DNA from 2 places in the Streptomyces agglomeratus genome. Region 2 is predicted to be linked to the other one. Evidence: riboswitches for the same ligand, from Rfam matches in the RefSeq annotation. Region 2 holds a riboswitch; the other holds the start of a gene.

Region 1 (4,408 bases), 1.3 Mb from region 2:
TCGAAACGGGTGAGGTTGCCGCACAGGGCGCAGCGCCACCGGGTCTCGGCAGTCGGCAGGGGAACCGTCGTCATCGTGCGTCCACGTCCTCTTTCATCGTGCCTACTGCCCGTAACCCTACGGCCTCACGCGTACCCCGTGCGGCGGACCGTCCACGCTCCGGGACGGGGCCCGGCGAGGCGCTCTGTCCTGGCCAGTCCTGTTACGGGATGATCTGGCCATGATCAATTGGCGGGAAGCGGCCCGGGGACCCGTGGTGACGTACGGCGCGATCGGCCTCTGCTGTCTGATCTTCGTCATCGGCCCCCTGTCCGGACTCAATCCGGTCTACGGCACGGGCGACTTCCTCCTCGCCGCGCAGAGCGGATACTTCGAGCGCTGGGGCGTGATCCCGGACGAGCTGCTGAGCGGCGACCCGTCCCTGCTCACGACCCCGCTCACCGCCCTGTTCGTACACGGCAGCTGGCTTCACCTGCTGGGCAACATGCTCTTCCTGTTCGTCTTCGGCGCGATGGCCGAGGAGCGCATGGGCCGCGTCCAGTTCGCCCTGTTCTACGTGGGCTGCGGGTACCTCGCACTAGTCACCTACGCCGTGGTCCACGCCGACTCGGAGCAGACGCTGGTGGGGGCTTCGGGCGCGATCTCGGCGGTGCTGGGCGCCTTCCTCTACCTCTTCCCCAGGGCGCGGGTCACGAGCCTGTTCCCCTTCCTCTTCTTCCTCCCGCTGCGCTTCCCCGCCTGGCTCGTCCTGATCTTCTGGTTCGCCCTCCAGTGGGTGGCGGCGCAGCGCGCGGGACCGGGCCCGGGGGTGGCCTATCTCGCGCACGTGGCGGGGTTCTGCGCGGGCTTCCTCTACGCCTGGGGGCGTAGTCGGCGTACGGATAGAGTGAGGTCATCAGCGCCGGCCACCGAGGGAGAAAGCCAACCGTGATCACCGCGATCGTGCTCATCAAGACCAGCGTGGACCGGATCCCCGAGATCGCCGAGTCGATCGCCGCGCTGGACAGCGTCAGCGAGGTCTTCTCGGTCACCGGTACGTACGACCTGATCGCCATGGTGCGGGTGGCCAGGCACGACGATCTGGCCGATGTCATCCCCGGCCGGATCAGCAAGATCCCCGGCGTCGAGGGCACCGACACCCATGTCGCGTTCCGTACGTACTCGCAGCACGACCTGGAAGCGGCCTTCGCGATCGGCCTCGACGCGTAGCAGCCGCCGACGCGGGCGCCCGGCCGCGGCGGCGGGCTTCTCACCGATGCGACCGGGCGGGAGCCCGCGGACGGTCCTGCCGCGGGCCGGGAGCTGTCAGACCGCCGGGACGCAGCGGCCTTCCTCGGTGCGGTAGTTCCACTTCGCGCCGTCCCGGACGAGCTCCCCGACCGCGCCGATGAACCGCTCGACGTGCTCGTCGGGCGTACCGGCGCCGAAGCTCACGCGGATCGCGTTCAGCGAGCGCTCGCCCGGCTCGGCCTCCGGCGCGCCGCACTCGCCCGGGTCCTGCGGGTCGCTGCCGAGCAGCGTGCGGACCAGCGGGTGGGCGCAGAACAGGCCGTCCCGTACGCCGATCCCGTACTCGGCGGACAGCGCGGCGGCGAAGTGCGAGCTGTTCCAGCCGTCGACGACGAAGGAGATGACGCCGACGCGCGGGGCGTCGTCACCGAAGAGGGAGAGCACCCGCACGGCGTCGACGTCGGCCAGGCCCTCCAGCACCTTCGTCACGAGCCGCTGCTCGCGCTCCACGAGCGAGTCGAAGCCGGCCTCCGTCAGGGCCTTGCAGGCGGAGGCGATGGAGTACACGCCGATGACGTTGGGCGAACCGGCCTCGTGCCGGGCGGCCGTGGTGTGCCACTCGACGTCCACGCCGCCGTCGGCGCGGCGGGCCACCTTGCGGGAGGCGCCGCCGCCGGCGAGGTACGGCTCGGCGCTCTGGAGCCAGTCGGCGCGGCCCGCGAGCACGCCCGAGCCGAACGGGGCGTACAGCTTGTGCCCGGAGAAGGCGACCCAGTCGACGTCCAGCTCGGCGATGTCCAGCGGGTGGTGGGGCGCGAGCTGCGCGGCGTCGAGCACGATGCGCGCGCCGTGGGCGTGGGCGGCCGCGGCGAGTTCCTTCACGGGCCACAGCTCACCGGTGACGTTCGACGCGCCGGTGACGCACACCAGGGCCGGGCCGTAGGGGTCGCGGGCGGCCAGCGCGCGCTCCAGGGTCTCGACGGCCTGGGCCGGAGTCCGGGGCGCGTTCAGGAAGTTGACCCGCGCGTCGCGCCAGGGCAGGAGCGAGGCGTGGTGCTCGGTCTCGAAGACGAACACCTGGCAGTCGGCGGGCAGGGCCGCCGCCAGCAGGTTCAGCGAGTCGGTCGTGGAGCGGGTGAAGACGACCTGGTCGCTGTCGCGGCAGCCGAGGAACTCGGCGACGGTGGCACGGCTGTTCTCGAACAGGTCCGTCGACAGCTGCGAGAGGTATCCGGCGCCGCGGTGCACGCTGCCGTAGTACGGGGCGTACGCCGCCACGTCGTCCCACACACGCTGGAGGGCCGGGGCGCTGGCGGCGTAGTCGAGGGCGGCGTAGGTGACCTCACCGCCGGTCACGAGCGGCACGCGGACATCCCGCCCGAGAACGGGCAGCGGAGTACAAAGCGACTGGTCGGCGGCAGCGGTGGAGACAGACATGGCGAACTCCCGAAGAAGGCAGGCGAATTCCTCGCGCCGGCGGGTACGCGGCAGCGCTGGAGGAGAAAAGAAAGAGGGGTGTGCGAAGAAGGGGCGACAGGCCCTATCGCATTCGCTTGCTCACAAGAGGCTCCCTGAGAACCAGGACCCCAAGTCTTCGAGGGGTCCGCGCTTGCCGTGGACCTTTCTGTCCACGACCTGGTCTTCACCCGGGGCACCCCGCCACGGACGGAGGGTTGCCGGACAGCAAGCCGGGGCCAAAACGCTGTCACTCATGACCTGCCAAGCATCCTGCCACACGATCAAGAAGACGCAAGGCGCAGTCCAGACTCTGGACCACGCCTCGCGTCACACTCACCCGCCGCTCAGCTGTTGCTGGCCGCCACCCAGCGCTCGAGGGCGGCACGCGCCGCGCCCGAGTCGATCGACTCGGCCGCCTTGGCGATCCCGGCCGCGAGCTGCTCCTCCAGGGACGCGCCGGACGGGTCCAGGGCGACCAGCGCCGCCGCCGTGTTCAGCAGCACCGCGTCCCGCACCGGCCCGGTCTCGCCGGCCAGGAGCCGCCGGGCGACATCCGCGTTGTACGACGCGTCCGCGCCGCGCAGCGCTTCGACGGGCACGATCTCCAGGCCCACGTCACGCGGGTCGAAGGCATGCTCCGTGACCGCTCCGTCCCGTACGGCCCACACCCGCGAGGTCGCCGTCGTCGTCAGCTCGTCGAGGCCGTCGTCGCCGCGGAAGACCAGCGCGGAATTCCCCCGTTCGGCGAGCACACCCGCCACGATGGGGGCCATCCGGGCGTCCGCGACACCGACCGCCTGCGCCTTCACCCGCGCCGGGTTCGTCAGCGGGCCGAGGATGTTGAACGTCGTCTGCGCGCCCAGTTCCTTGCGTGCCTTCGCGGCGTACCGCAGAGCGGGGTGGAACTTCACCGCGAAGCAGAAGGTGATGCCGGCTTCCTCCGCCACCTCGGCGACACGCCGGGGCGTCAGCTCCAGGTTGACGCCCAGCTTCTCCAGGACGTCCGAGGCGCCGCTCGCGGACGAGGCGGCCCGGTTGCCGTGCTTGACGACTTTGGCGCCGGTTCCGGCGACGACGATCGCGGACATCGTGGAGATGTTGACCGTCTTGGCCAGGTCACCGCCCGTGCCGACGATGTCGACCGTACGGCCGGGCACCTCGATGGTGTTGGCGTGCGCGTACATGGCCCGGACGAGGCCGGTGACCTCGCCGACCGTCTCGCCCTTGGCGCGCAAAGCGACGGCGAAGCCGGCGATCTGGGCGTCGGTCGCCTCGCCGCTCATGATCTGGTCCATGGCCCAGGCCGTGTCGTCGGCGGAGAGGTCCTTGCCGCGCAGCAGGGCGTTCAGGACACCCGGCCAGGAGCCGGCCGCCACGCTGTCGCCGCCAACCGGGGTCACCACGTTCATGGTCCGCTCCAGGGTCCACAGCCAGTAAGGATGGTTCCACCCTATCCAGCCGGGCGGACAGCGAAGAGCCCCGTCCGGCGAATGGACGGGGCTCCTGCTGTGGCGACCTTGTCAGGCCGGAGATCAGAGATCAGTGGTGGCCGTGGCCGCTGGTGATCTCCTTGTACTCGTCGGCGGTCGGCTTGGGGATCTGGTTCCCCTCGCCGTAGTAGCCCTTGCTCAGCTTGGCCCTGAGCTTCTGGCCGCGCGTCACCTTGCGCTCGACACCGTTCTCGTCGACCGACGGACCGATCTCGGCCGGCGCGTACTGC
Region 2 (4,408 bases):
CCCTCCAGCGCCTCGGCGCCCAGCACCTCCACCGCGCACGCCGCGAAGGCGTCGGCCCAGCGCCGGGTCAGGAACGCCACCCGGTCCGCGCCGAGCAGTCCCCGCAGGAGCTGCCGGGCGATGTCGTCGGGCAGCAGGCGGAAGTAGTCCACCGGCGCCCACGGGGTGTGCGTGAAGTGGCCGATCCGCAGGTCGGGGCGCAGCTCGCGCAGCATGCCCGGCACCAGGCACAGGTGGTAGTCCTGCACCAGCACCGCCGCCCCGGGAGCGGCCTCCGACGCCAGCGCGTCGGCGAAGGCGCGGTTGTACGTCTCGTACGCCGCCCACTGCCGCCGGAACTCCGTGTCGAAGACCGGCTCCAGAGGCGTCTGGTAGAGCATGTGGTGGACGAACCACAGCACCGAGTTCGCGATGCCGTTGTACGCGTCCGCGTGCACCCCGGCGTCGATGTCGAGCATCCGGACGCCCGCCGTGCCCTCCCCGCGCCGTACCGCTTCCCGGTCGCCGTCGCCGAGTGCCGCGCACACCCACAGCGAGGCGGTCTCCTCGCCGGCCCGCCCGATCGCCGACAGCCCCGAGACCAGACCGCCCCCGCCCCGCTTGGCGGCGAGCGTGCCGTCCTCCAGGAGCGTGTACGAAACCGGGCCGCGGTTGGATGCGACGAGGACCTGTGCGGCGTGCTCGGAGACCGTGGAGACCATGTGGCGAAACCTAGCCCGTACTGGAAGCCCTCAAACGTGCGTACGGACGTGCCATGGGCCACCCCCGATCCGTGGCCCCGGTTACGCCGCCCGCCGCGCCGCGTACTCGGCGATCTCACGCATCGGCGGCCGCTCCTCCGTGTCCACCGCGTACGTCTTCGGTACGAACCCGCACCCGTCCACGCCCCGCTCGAACTGGGTCAGCGCCGGCCGCACCAGGGCGCCGCGCGAGAGCCGGAGGTGGGCCGTCCGGTAGATGGTGGCGGCCATCCGCCCGAGCGCCTGCCCGTCCTGGTGACGGTGCTTGCGTACGCCCACGTCCACCTGGGCCAGCGCGTCCAGGCCGACCGTGTGCAGCGAGTCCACGAGCAGGCCCAGCTCCACTCCGTAACCGACCGGGAAGGGCAGCCGCTCCAGGAGGGACCGCCGTACGGCGTACTCGCCGCCCAGCGGCTGTACGAACCCGGCCAGCTGCGGCCAGTGCAGATTGAGCAGCGGGCGTGCCACCAATTCGGTGACGCGGCCTCCCTGACCAGTGGCTTCGCCCAGCGGCCGGTCATACATCGCCTTGACGAAATGCACGTCGGGTTCGGTCAGCAGCGGCCCGACGATGCCCGACACGAACGAGGCGGAGAAGTCCTTCAGATCCGAGTCGATGAAGCACACGATGTCGCCGCTGGTCACGAGCAGTGACCGCCACAGCACCTCGCCCTTGCCGGGCAGGGCGGGTATGCGGGGCAGTACGGCGTCCCGGTGGACGACCCGGGCTCCCGCCGCCGTCGCCACCTGGGCCGTACGGTCCTTCGAGCCCGAGTCCAGGACGACGAGCTCGTCCACGAGGGGCACGGCCTCCACCAGCTCGTGGCGTATCGCCGCCACGATGTCGCCGACCGTCTCCTCCTCGTCGAGGGCGGGCAGGACGACGCTGACGGTGAGGCCGCGCCCGGCCTTGGCCGCGACCAGCCGGTCCAGCGGCCGGTCGGCCGTGGACCAGGACCTCAGGTTCAGCCAGCGCTCCACCTCTTCCAGCACGGGCCTCTCCCTCGTCGGTGAGCCGCTTCCCGGCTCTCCAAGTGATCCATCTCGCGGTGCGGACGACTGGTTCAACCGTCCGGGGGTTCGGTTACAGTCTTGAACAACGCGGACGACCCTCGCATCTCGGGGGGTGCCGCGGAACAAACGCGCCGGGCCCAGACCCGGCGCCATAGCGCTCATCCAGAGGGACAGAGGGAACGGCCCGTTGAAGTCCCGGCAACCAGTCCGCCGACCGCGAGGTAACGGTGGGGACGGTGCCAATTCCGTCTCACGGCGAAACGCGCCGTGGGGAAGATGAGGAGAAAGGGCCTCGCACCATGGCTGTGCAGTCTGTTGAAGTTGATGCAAGCACCACGAATCCCCTGCCCGTAGACCTGGGCCCCGCCACCGCGCTTTCCTGCCGCGAGTGCGGAGAGCGATTCGAACTCGGCCCGATCTTCGCCTGTTCCTCCTGTTTCGGTCCTCTTGAGGTCGCCTACGACCTCCCGCTCGGCGACGCCGATGCGCTGCGCAAGCAGATCGAGGCCGGACCGGACAACATCTGGCGGTACGCGCCGCTGCTGCCCGTGCCCGCCGACGTGGCCTCGAAGCCGAGCCTGAACCCGGGCTTCACCAAGCTGGTCAAGGCCGACAACCTGGCCCGTGAGCTGGGCGTCACCGGTGGTCTGTACGTCAAGGACGACTCCGGCAACCCGACGCACTCCTTCAAGGACCGTGTCGTCGCGATCGCCGTCGAGGCCGCACGCGCGTTCGGCTTCACCACGCTTTCCTGCTCCTCCACCGGCAACCTCGCCGGCGCGGTCGGTGCCGCCGCCGCGCGGGCCGGTTTCCGCTCGTGCGTGTTCATCCCGCACGACCTGGAGCAGGGCAAGGTCGTCATGGCTTCGGTCTACGGCGGTGACCTCGTCGGCATCGAGGGCAACTACGACGACGTGAACCGCTTCTGCTCGGAGCTGATCGGGGACCCGCTGGGCGAGGGATGGGGCTTCGTCAACGTCAACCTGCGCCCGTACTACGGCGAGGGCTCCAAGACCCTGGCGTACGAGATCTGCGAGCAGCTCGGCTGGGAGATCCCGGACCAGCTCGTCATCCCGATCGCCTCGGGCTCGCAGCTCACGAAGATCGACAAGGGGCTGAAGGAGCTCATCGCCCTGGGTCTGGTCGAGGACAAGCCGTACAAGATCTTCGGCGCCCAGGCGGAGGGCTGCTCGCCGGTGTCGGCGGCCTTCAAGGCCGGGCACGACGTCGTACGGCCGCAGAAGCCGAACACGATCGCCAAGTCCCTCGCGATCGGCAACCCGGCCGACGGCCCGTACGTCCTGGACATCGCCCGCCGTACGGGTGGCGCGGTCGAGGACGTCAACGACGAGCAGGTCGTGGAGTCGATCAAGCTGCTGGCCGAGACGGAGGGCATCTTCGCGGAGACCGCGGGCGGCGTGACCGTCGGCGTGACGAAGAAGCTCATCGAGGCCGGGCTGCTCGACCCCTCCCTGACCACCGTCGTGCTCAACACGGGCGACGGCCTGAAGACCCTTGAGGCGGTGGCCCCGACCACGGGTCAGTCCGCCGTCATCCGCCCCAACCTGGACTCTTTCCGAGAGGCTGGCCTCGCATGAGCGTCAACGTCCGCATTCCGACGATTCTCCGTACGTACACGGACGGCAAGGCCGAGGTCGCGGCCGAGGGCGCGACCCTCGCCGAGGTCATCGCCGACCTGGAGAAGAACCACGCGGGCATCGCGGCCCGTGTCCTGGACGACCAGGGCAAGCTGCGGCGCTTCGTCAACGTGTACGTGAACGACGACGACGTGCGCTTCGAGCAGGGCCTGGAGACGGCCACGCCCGACGGCGCCGGCGTCTCGATCATCCCGGCCGTCGCCGGAGGCTGACCCGCCTCGCACCACCCCGTGTTACGCCGATTGCCCCCTCCGCGATGAAAGCGGAGGGGGCAATTCTGCATGGTTGAGCGCGGTACAGTTGGGGAAGCCCCCTCCTCTGCCTGTGCCCGGCGCATATGAGAATGCGTCCCCGCGCGACAAGAAGCAGCCAAAGTGCCGGACCTAATTGCCGCTCATGTGTGCTTTGTCCGGCCCGACTTGCCCTGGAAATCGGGGAATTACTCTCTTTCGCGTGTTCCGCCATGCCCAGATTTCTCGTCCGATTGACCTGTTGCAGAGGGCAGTTGGGCGGATACATTCAGCCGCGGTCGACGCGTTCCGGCGCACGCCCTCTCCTGTCGGAGGGTGGAGGAGTCTGACCCAGGACCCGCGAAGTGCGGTCCTGTGCAAGGGCCAGAAATAGGGGAGTTAAGCCATGGCTCAGGGCACCGTCAAGTGGTTCAACGCGGAGAAGGGGTACGGCTTCATCGCGGTCGACGGTGGTGCGGATGTTTTCGTCCACTACAGCGCGATCCAGATGGACGGGTACCGCACCCTTGAAGAAGGTCAGCGAGTCGAGTTCGAGATCTCGCAGGGCCAGAAGGGTCCGCAGGCGGACATGGTCAAGCTCGCCGTCTGATCCCGGCGCGATCGGCCACCGACGCACTCACGCATGAAGGGCCTGTACCCCACACCGGGTACAGGCCCTTCACGCGTGCCGCGTTCCGTTCGGACGCCTGTCCACATCCGAGGGGGACGCTTGCACTCGAAGGGGTCGAGTGCTAATCATTGGCGT

What was found. A riboswitch is a leader RNA that binds a small molecule or an ion and turns the genes downstream of it on or off. The one in region 2 is predicted to bind S-adenosylmethionine.
Region 1: it holds a riboswitch for S-adenosylmethionine, as region 2 does, so the genes downstream of both, AS594_RS24950 (aminotransferase class V-fold PLP-dependent enzyme) here and thrC (threonine synthase) in region 2, are expected to answer to the same signal.

What each region holds. Positions count from the first base shown of each region.
Region 1 is NZ_MEHJ01000001.1:5,721,817-5,726,224, reverse strand. Features, by position in the region: gene AS594_RS24965 (hypothetical protein) at 1-74, opposite strand, end outside; gene AS594_RS24960 (rhomboid family intramembrane serine protease) at 221-931, shown strand; gene AS594_RS24955 (Lrp/AsnC family transcriptional regulator) at 928-1,209, shown strand; gene AS594_RS24950 (aminotransferase class V-fold PLP-dependent enzyme) at 1,306-2,667, opposite strand; SAM riboswitch class IV at 2,831-2,947, opposite strand; gene trpD (anthranilate phosphoribosyltransferase) at 3,033-4,097, opposite strand; gene qcrB (cytochrome bc1 complex cytochrome b subunit) at 4,228-4,408, opposite strand, start outside.
Region 2 is NZ_MEHJ01000001.1:4,402,339-4,406,746, forward strand. Features, by position in the region: gene AS594_RS19200 (alpha,alpha-trehalose-phosphate synthase (UDP-forming)) at 1-701, opposite strand, end outside; gene AS594_RS19205 (glucosyl-3-phosphoglycerate synthase) at 783-1,733, opposite strand; SAM riboswitch class I at 1,910-2,037, shown strand; gene thrC (threonine synthase) at 2,054-3,352, shown strand; gene AS594_RS19215 (MoaD/ThiS family protein) at 3,349-3,624, shown strand; gene AS594_RS19220 (cold-shock protein) at 4,049-4,252, shown strand.